3 regions of the Eubacterium limosum genome follow, and region 2 is predicted to be linked to each of the others. Evidence: riboswitches for the same ligand, from Rfam matches in the RefSeq annotation. Region 2 holds a riboswitch; each other region holds the start of a gene.
The links. Region 2 has a riboswitch for fluoride ahead of crcB (fluoride efflux transporter CrcB). Riboswitches for the same ligand answer to the same signal wherever they lie in the genome.
Positions count from the first base shown of each region.

Region 1: it holds a riboswitch for fluoride, as region 2 does, so the genes downstream of both, B2M23_RS11090 (MutS-related protein) here and crcB (fluoride efflux transporter CrcB) in region 2, are expected to answer to the same signal.
Region 3: it holds a riboswitch for fluoride, as region 2 does, so the genes downstream of both, B2M23_RS11105 (hypothetical protein) here and crcB (fluoride efflux transporter CrcB) in region 2, are expected to answer to the same signal.

Region 1 is NZ_CP019962.1:2,365,241-2,368,466, forward strand. It holds gene mgtA (magnesium-translocating P-type ATPase) at 1-907, opposite strand, end outside; gene B2M23_RS11080 (DUF3784 domain-containing protein) at 959-1,270, opposite strand; fluoride riboswitch at 1,724-1,781, shown strand; gene B2M23_RS11090 (MutS-related protein) at 1,845-3,226, shown strand, end outside.
Region 2 is NZ_CP019962.1:1,469,556-1,472,781, forward strand. It holds gene B2M23_RS06825 (MerR family transcriptional regulator) at 1-654, shown strand, start outside; gene crcB (fluoride efflux transporter CrcB) at 739-1,122, opposite strand; fluoride riboswitch at 1,167-1,225, opposite strand; gene B2M23_RS06835 ((4Fe-4S)-binding protein) at 1,275-1,511, opposite strand; gene B2M23_RS06840 (hypothetical protein) at 1,611-2,471, opposite strand; gene B2M23_RS06845 (FUSC family protein) at 2,839-3,226, opposite strand, start outside.
Region 3 is NZ_CP019962.1:2,370,527-2,373,752, forward strand. It holds gene B2M23_RS11100 (dynamin family protein) at 1-1,334, shown strand, start outside; fluoride riboswitch at 1,697-1,764, shown strand; gene B2M23_RS11105 (hypothetical protein) at 1,808-2,176, shown strand; gene B2M23_RS11110 (DUF6431 domain-containing protein) at 2,450-3,007, shown strand; gene B2M23_RS11115 (Rha family transcriptional regulator) at 3,087-3,226, shown strand, end outside.

The DNA.
Region 1 (3,226 bases), 900 kb from region 2:
TCAGCCCGTTGATGACAAAGACTACGGGTACCATGACAAACATAAAGCGGATAAGCACCCAGGAGATGGCGTTGACGCCCTTGGTAAAGCTTGTTTCCACAGCTTCCCCCGCCACAGAGGAAGCCATGGAGCCAAAGAGCGTGTCGTCGCCCACAGAGATGATGACCGCGGTGGCGCTGCCACTGATGACATTGCTGCCCATAAAGACAATGTTCGTATAATCGGTGACGGTGCCAGCTGTGCCGTCGCAGGCAAGTGGGGTTTTTTCGGTGGGTTCGCTTTCGCCGGTCAGGGCCGCCTGGCTGACGAACAGATCCTTGGCGTGGATAATCCGCGCGTCCGCGGGGATCATGTCGCCGGCGGAGAGGTGGATGATGTCCCCGACGACGGCCTCGTCCAGAGGGATCTCCTGGGTGGCGCCGCCCTCGCGGTCAACGGTGCAGGTGGTTGTGATCATGCCCAGCAGCTTTTCGGCCGCGCTGCCGGAGCGGGATTCCTGAAAAAAGCGCAGGGTTCCTGAGATCAGAACCATGGTCAGAATAATGACGACAGTCTGCAGGCTGAAGTCATCCGGTGAATTCTGGATAAGCGGCAGAATAATGTCGGTGATCGCGGACACAAAGGCAAGGCAGAATAAAATGGCAGTAAAGGGATTAATGAAGGCTTCCGCCAGCCTTCTCGGCAGTGTTTTCTTCTTTTCATGGGTGACTTTGTTGTTACCATAGGCGCTGCGGCTGGCGGTTACATCCTTTTCCGTCAGGCCCCCCAGCGTGGTATTGAATTTTTTTAAAACCGCAGGGATTTTGCTGGCCGCCGCAAAATGGATGACTGCGCTGGCCTGTTCTCTGCGGGCAGCGCTGTCAATTCTCTTTTTTACAGCTCCGTTGTTTTTTTGAATCCTGTTCATGGGTCCATACCTCCTGATAATAATGGTGCGGTGCGTGAATGCAGGGCTTGCTTACTCCGATTTGTACCAGCCTGAGTGGTTGATAAAAACAATATCAAGGCCGGTCAGGATAAACCAGGCAATCATGCACCACATGAACGCAGCGTGGTGGAACGCCGGGTTAAAGCCAGCGGCCAGAAATACAGCGCTGGCAGCGCCCACCACACATCCGATGTTCCGGCTGAGCCGGTCAATGCGTATTTTGCTTTTTTCGCGTTCGGACATTCTCTGCCAGACGTTGAGCCAGCCAGGGGTCAGACCGGCGAAAAAGGCAGCTCCGGCCGCCAGAAAGATCAGCCCGAAAATAATGCAGTATAGGTTCATTGGTGCCACACTCCTTCTGTGTTTCTGGGAAAGGCTGAAAAAGGGCATAAAAAAACCACCGCCTTATGCCGCTTCAGCGCATATCCCCTCATTTCCGAAAGCTTCCTGGGGTTTGGGTATGCAACAGTGAGTGGAAAACATAAACGATGGAAAACAGATTATGGAAAAAAGGCAGAGGTATCAACACCCAGAGGGCAGTCTGCCGCCTGGGGATACGGCGGGCACGCCGCCTGCCTGCAGGCCTGCTTTTCTGATCGTTTTGTCGGGTCCGCTGTTACTGCAACTGTCCAAGGTGTTTCATCTCCTTCCGTTAATTTCTTAAGCTGTGCCCGTAAGCACTTTAACAGTATACGCACAGCGGCTATAAAATCCTATGGTTAAAACCTTGCGATTTTCTTGCCAAACCGCAAGAAAACCAAAGAGGGTTTGACAGCCGCCGGGTTCCGTGTTATATTATAGGCAGGTGATGGAGTTCACCTTGACCGCGTAAGCTGATGACTCCTGTAAATTCTGAGAGGATTTGCAGGGGTTTTTTTATTGCTCCTTTTATCCTCAGCAAAAAGGAGTAATGACAATGAATACCAGTATTTTATGGCCAACGCCCCAGGACGAAGTGTCCGCTATGCCAGATTATTTTGTGGATCTGAACCTTGACCAGCTGCTTGAGCGCATGATAGGGGCAGAGGATCGCTGCCGCCTGCGCCCGCTGTATTACACGCTGTGCGGCGACAGGGAGGCGGTCGCCTACCGCCAGGCCGCTTTTCGGGACTGTATGAGGCCGGAAATAAAGGCCGCGTCCGACCAGTTTACAGAGCAGATGGCGGAAGTACGAAGACAGTTAAAGCTGGCCCGGAGTTTGTCGGACACCTGGAACCAGCGGGGATGGTTTTTTGAGGCGGCAGCGCTCTACTGTGAGGCGGTTGAGGGCCTGAGCGGCGTGTTTCAGGCCTCTGCCCTGGACTCGACCGCCCTCACAGGCCTGCGGCGCTGGCTGGCCGCCTATGCCCAGAGCCGGCGCTTTGTCTGCATGAAGTCGGAAATAGCCGTAGTGAGGGAGGCGCTTGGAAAAGTATATCTGCGGCTTAATATTAACGGGACCACCATCCGTGTGGGAAAGGGCAAGGCGGAGCCAGAGGATTATGGCGCGGTGGTCGGGCAGTGTTTTGAAAAGCTTTCGGAAAGCCCCTATGACCCGTCGGAAATGCGCTTTCGTGTCAGTGCGCGCTTAAACCATATCGAGCGCGCGATTCTTGGACAGGCGGTGGACGATTACCCCGAAGCCTTTGGCGCCCTGGGGGCGTTTTGCGGGGCGTATCCGGATTTTCTGGAGGCGGAAGTTTTGGGCTTCGAGCGTGAATACTGTTTTTTACAGGCCTATCTCCGCTATATCAAACCCCTTGAGGACAGCGGCTTGCCCTTCTGTGTGCCGGAAGTAGCCAGAGGCGGCGGTCTGGCGGTCAGAGATGCCTTTGATCTGGTGCTCGCAAAAAAGAGCGGGGGACGGGGCATAGTGGTCAACAGCTGTGTAACCCGGCCAGGGGAGCGTATTCTGGTGGTTTCAGGCCCCAATCAGGGCGGAAAAACCACCTTTGCCCGGATGCTTGGCCAGCTGTGCTGTCTGGCGGCCCTGGGATTGCCAGTCCCCGGGGCATCGGCAGCGCTCTTTCTGCCGTCGCGGATATTCACCCACTTTGAGCGCGGTGAGGACAGCCGCGGCCAAAACGGGAAGCTTCAGGACGACCTGCTCCGTGTCCATGCCATCCTGGCCCAGGCAGACGCCCACAGCCTGGTCCTCCTGAATGAAATTTTCACCTCCACTGCGCTGAAGGACGGACTGGCCCTTGGCCGGAAAGTCTTTGCGCGGCTCCAGGCCCTGGGGGCGTATTGTGTCTGCGTAACCTTTATGACCGAGCTGTCCAAATACAGCAAGACAACAGCCAGCTTTGTGAGCACCCT
Region 2 (3,226 bases):
GGGACGCCCTTAAAAGCGATCAAGATTTATCTGGATGAGAGAACCCCTGAAAGGCTGGTGGCGCTCTTTGAGGAGCGAAAGGCCAAGATTGACGCGGAGATCCGCAGCCTCAAGAGGATCAGCGATATGATGGGGTCCAGAATCGAGATGACCCGCGCCAGCAGTACCATTGACACGGAACGGATCTCCGTAGAATATATGCCGGCTGAGCGTATTTTTATCAGCCCGGACATCTCAAACGTCGATGATGAGTCGATCTGGGATGTTATCCAGGAGTTCTATGAGTACTGCGCGCTCTACAACATCAGCTATGGCTATCCGGTGGGGGATATTGTGTCCATGGAGAGCCTGCTGAAGGGTGAATGGCATTTCCCGACCTGGTATTTTGCAAGGCTGGATGAACCCATGGCGCTGCCGCACATTGGCCTCAAGCCTGCGGGCTATTACGCAGTGGGCTACATCTACGGAAATTATGACAGCGTTGATGAGCTGTATGAGCGGATCAATGCTTATATTGAGGAAAATAGCCTGGCCATTGACGGCTGCGGCTACCGGGAATCCATATTGGATGAGATCGCTGTCCGGAACCCGGATGATTATCTGTTTAAGGTATCTGTAAAGGTAGAAAAGCCGCCGGAGGAAGATAAAAAATAAGGACCCGGGAAATTCCCGGGCCTTTTGAGTCTTTTGAGGATGTTTTTTTAAAAGAAAAAAATTTGTGCAGTCCCTGAACTCGGGTTAAGAGGCAAGGACTGTTTTTGCCAGCAGCTGTCCGGCGATGACGCCGGCAAGGCTCAGAATCAGGTTGAGCCCGGCATTGGCCGCTGCGGTTATCCAGGCACCCTCGCCGATCAGGCTCATGGTCTCGTAGCTGAAGGTCGAGAAGGTGGTAAAGCCGCCTAAAAGACCAGTGGTCAGAAAGAGACGCATCCTGGGCGAGAGGCCGGCGCTCTGGAGGCTCCACTGCATAATAAAGCCCATGAGCAGGCCTCCGAACACATTTACGCACAGGGTTCCGAGAGGCAGCCGGCTGTCCATAAAGCGGGCAATACCGCTGGAGATAAGATAGCGGAGCGCGGCGCCTACAAAGCCGCCCACGCCTACAGATAAAACTTCAAACATGCTGTTACACTCCTTGTCAAAAAATTAAAAAGCTCCTGCTTCCGTAAGAAACAGGAGTCATCAGCATTATGCGGTTTAGGCGAACTCCATCGCCCTGAGACCATTATAACGGAACGCGCTGTCCGTGTAAAGATGAGAACAATTTCAGAAATTTATTTTTTCATAATATATTGTAAGGCGCCGCTGGGACAGGCTTCAACAACAGACTTTACCTCCTCGGCTGGGGCGTTGTCGGGCAGAATCCAGGGCCTGCGGCAGACCTTGAATACCTCTCCGTTGCCGTGGGTACAATTACCTGAGTGGCAGCACATGTCTTTATTATAGAAAACGTCAATATCCTTGCCGGTGTATTTTTTATAGCCTTTTTCAATCAGTTCTTTTTCAGTCAAAGTTATTCACTCCTTTATTGGATTTAAAAAGATTCTTGTTTAATATATCCATTTTTAGCCGCCTTAAACAAAAAGAACCTCCCATATGGGAGGTTCTGATTATTCTGTTTTATTGGGTTTTATGACCGAATTGATGGCGTCCTTGATCTGATCGGCAGGATTACTTTTCTTTTTCGCTTCTTCCTCGGCTTTTTTAGCCTCCTCCTCAGCCTTTCGTTCGGCCTCGCGGGCTTCTTCTTCAGCGATGCGGGCGGCCTCCTGGGCGGCTTCCTGCTCCTCAACCTTTTTTCTCACCTGGCTGATCGCAAAATTCATATCCGTCTGGGTATCGGGGTTTTCAAGCTGAGCCACCAGCTCCTGAGCCTCGTCGCAGGCATCCGAGGAGGCGTCCTCAGAAAGCGCGTTTCGGGCCGACCCGTCTGTAAACTGGGCGTTGAGCAGATCGTTGATCTGCTTGTAAATATTGTACTGGTTTTGAGCGTCGGCAAAATCCTGCCGGACCGCTGCCGTGAAATCTGTTTTTCCCATGGCGTCCAGCTCGGCCAGATTTTTATTGATATTGTCAATCTGGAACGGCTGTATGGTCCTCACGACCACGCGGGACCCGTCTTCCTTTGTCTGATAAAGGGCAGAAACCCCATTGATGGCATCGGCCATTTTCTGGGCAGTGGAGGTGCGCTGCAGCAGAAAGCTGCGCATGGCCTCGTCCTTGACCTGATTGGCTTTTTTAATGCTGTCAGAGATCTGGCCGGTATTCTGCGCAACGCCTTCGGCCAGCCCTGCATCGTTTTCAGTGAAAAGTGCGTTGACAGACTGAACCGCCCGGTTTTGAACCAACAGCGGTATATGATAAACAGCGGCGCCGATCCCGGCAATCACAGAAATCAGCAGAAGCAGTAAAATAATGGTGAGTACTTTACCGCGAAGCGCCATTCGTTTCCATAGTTTTAGTGGTTTCATCAGCATTTACTCCTAAATGTTGTGGGTATCTTTAATCTTATCAGAACTTGTGCCGATTTTCAATTGGAAATAAAAAAAGATGGGTGCTTACCCATCCTAGCGTGTCAAAAAAGTGGCACAGACCGAGACTACGCCTTTTATCCAGATAAGAAAAAAGGTCTAGGCGTTGAGGTGAACGGCCAGGAATCGTGCCCCTTTACCGTCACAGCCGGACACCGGCGAGATCAGGCATCCAATTTAGTAAAGAAGCTATCCGTGTGAAGGTGGTGCCCGCAGGACGCTTTTTTCTTCCTTAGGTAAAAGACTTCGTCTCTCAGGTTTTTTGCCACTCTGAGATGGGTGCTTACCCATCCTTTATATAAAGTTTCTAATTCTTGGGGTCAGGCGCCATGGGGCTGAAAAAGGTTTTTCGGGCAAAGGCTCCCAGATGGCGGATGACAACAACGATCAGAATACCGGTCAGCAGGCAGAGCACCCGGTTGATAATAGCCGAGGTAAGGTCAAAGAGCACCAGCGATGCGAAAAGAGCGCTCATGAAGTTAATGACCTGCTGATATTTATAAGGCTTGGCAAACTGGTAATTGCCGATATAGCCCAGAACCAGGATCAGAACGCCGCCATACCCTTCGGGCACCAGCATTTGGAACAGCAGCACGAAAAGAACAATCCCCGCCAGTGTGGCGATGGAACGGTGCTTGATCCGTGTGAGGGTTTCACCGTAGTCAATCTGCGTCAGCGACATCACCACAATGCTG
Region 3 (3,226 bases), 900 kb from region 2:
CGGGGGTCGGCTCCCTGCACCGGGGCAATACCGACATGGCGTCTGGCTTTACCGGAAAAACAGACGCGGCGATTTTTATGCTGTCTGTGGACAGCCCCATCAACGAGATTGAGTGCCGATTTATTAAACAGCTGCAAAAGGACCAGGTACGGCTTTACTTCGCAGTGAATAAAACCGATACTATCAGCGGGGAAGATCTCCGGCGCTATCTGGATTACTGCCAGGCCCAGCTGGAGAAGCTCATGGGCGGACAGGAGAGCGCCATATACCCCATCAGCGCGGCCACGCCGGAAGATGAGGGTATACAGCGGCTGATGAACCGGATATTTGAGGATTTTGAGAGAATGGGCACACACCTTTTGGCAGACTCTGTAGCCCGCAAAGCCGCCAGGGCTTTAATAACCGCAGAGCATAAGCTGGCCCTTTCACAGTCAGCCTATGAGATGCCCCTTGAACAGCTCCAGGCCATTTCGGAAAACCTGCAAAGCACAAAACAGAAGGCCCGGCGCATGGCCGACGAGGCCGTTTACCTTATGCAGATGGCCAGCGACCAGCTGATCAGTGACCTTGAGGCCCAATTAAACCGCCGCAGGCCCGAAGCGCTCAGGACTCTGGGTGCTGTACTGGACGACCTCAACGGCAGGAGCGGCGACCTGCCGCCAAAAGCCTTTGACAAGGCCCTGCGCTCGGCGGTCGAGCGGGAGGTGTCCGCGGCAGTCGCCTGCGCCGGGGAGGAGAACCTTGCCAGAATGCGGGCAGACTACGAAGCGGCCGCCAACAGCTTCAGCCAGGCCCTTCAGGAAATAACCCGCACCCTTTACCGGGAGATCAGCGCCTGCTTTCAGGCAGCGGAGATATTTACCGCTGAGGCCCATACCCTGTCAGCCGCCAGCGACCTCCGTTTTGAGGTGTTTCCCTACCAGGCGGAGTTGGCCCTGAGTCCAGACCGCCTGGTGTTTTTACTGCCGCCTAAAAGGGCGCGGGCACGGTTGCTTAAGCAGGCACAGACCGCGGCAGAGGAGAGCCTGAAACGCGGCTTTACCAGCCTTTTAAGCGATAACCGCTACCGGCTGAGGGAGAGCCAGCGCCAGTTTGGTAAACAGTTCCAGGAAGAGGTCGGCGCTGTGGAGGACGCCCTGGACGCCTTTATGGCCAAAACCCTTGTACAGAGAGCCGAGGTGAAAGCATCGACAGACGACACCGTCAGCGTCCTGGAAAGGCAGCGCGCTGTGCTGATGGATTACAGCCGTCAGATCGAAACAGCCCTTGACAAAAAAGCCGCCGCCGGAGCAGAGAGGCGCAAGCCCATACAGGAAAAAAGCTCTGGAATTTAAACGGCTGAGGAATGAAGCTTCCTCCTAACTGTGGTTGACAGCCAGCCTCTGATAGCTTCTGAGCACCGGCATAAATCGCCGGGACAAACCATTTAGACAGGAGGTGCGCTTATGCTGTACTATAACCCTTTGCTCAAATTGTACGAAGCATTAAAAAACCAGCTTGACGTGTAAAAAGCGCCGAAGGCTGTACTAAAACCCGCCCCCCGGGAAATCGTCCCAAATCTGAAAGTTCCCCTGACATATCTCATTTTGAGAGCGGACGGTTTCCGGGAGTCTTTCCCGGCTTCTCGCTGTTTAGTTCTGCGCGTTTTACAAAAAACTTGAATAATTTCCGAAATATGGTATAATAAATCCAAAAAGAACGACAAGGGAATGAAGTTTCCCGTGGATTTCCAAAAACGCGCAGGCTGATAACTTCTACATCAATGGGGGTTGTCCGCTTTTTTTATTGCGAGAAAGAAGGGACATTTATGCTTACACGGCCAAAGTATTCAAAAAACAAGGGAATTGTCCGCCTGTCCGGACAGCTTCGTCCCGGCTCCGGCTTCTGCCTTTTGCCTGTGAGCCCAGGAAAATGCCGGTGTGCTATCCAGGTTCTGGAGGGCGATGTGCGGCTGAACCACGCAGTCTTTAACCCGGACGGCGGCGCCTGGAGCGCACCGGCGCCAAACAATAAACACGTGCATTACACCTGCCATGCGGGAGAGCACTGTGAGATCGATCTGGAAATCGGGTACAGCTTTGGCAGGGCCGACCATGTAAATCTTGAGAACCTCCATCTCCTGCACCCGGCTGTGGTGGCCTATTCGCTGGAAAAAGTGGAAACACAGCCCAGATAAAAACACAGCCCGCGGACAGTAAAACCCTATTGGCCGCTGGAATAAAGAAAAATGACCGGAAGAAAAACTCAGCGCATAAAAAAATCGAGACAAAACAAACCGAATGTGATATAATATCCCTAATGAAAAAACAGCATTAAAGTGGTAAAGCTACCAAAATAAATAATGGTTTCCGGGACACATGTCAATCAACCGGCACACAGACGCTCAATGGGCGCTGTGTGCCGGTTTTTTTATTGGCCTGCGGCGCCCGGGAGTCCCGGGGAGAAAAATATGCTCATATCTAAAGCACAGCTTATTGTGAAAGGGGAGACCGGCGGCGAGGGACATGAAGCCCGGCAGCTCCTGAAGATTGTTTACGAGGAGATGCCGGACTGCCCGCGGTGCAGCGCGCCTATGAGTGTGCGCGACCACTTCTGGCGCGTGCTTATCGGTATGGACGGCGTCCGGAGGGAGATGCGGCCGCGCCGTCTGGTCTGCACCTGCGAGACCTGCGAGCTGCACACACGCCCGCAGCGCAACCTGCCCCAGGGTGTTGTGCCCAGACGCCAATACAGCGCGGAGGTGCACCAGGCCATTGCCGAGGGCCGCCGCGATGTGCCCTGCGCTGACAACACCATTCACCGCATTTACAGATGGCTCCTCGGCCTGGCCGCTTTTGTGCTGTCCTGCGGGCTTTTTATGCCGGATTGTGAAAACGTTAACGAAGTGGCTGGCAGGACGGAGAGTCCCCTGGAGCGTCTGAGAAATATAGCCGGAGGCGGTGAAAATTGGCTTGCCCGGGTGGTGGGAAGGGCCGCCGGCCGGGGCGGGGGTTTGCACTGGGTTTAGGATGTGATTGACATAGGAATAGGGTAAACTCACGGTATCATCTCAAAAAGATGAAATTTCTGATGCTTGAGGAGGTACAATGATGAAAACCCAAAACAAAGGTCCGGAGACATCCCGCGGCCTTGTTCATTGTGCAGAAAATTCAAAAACGGACAAAATGATTGAAGTCACCCTGTGGAAAAACCGCCCGGTGGTAGGGAGCCGGCAGATAGCCCGGGA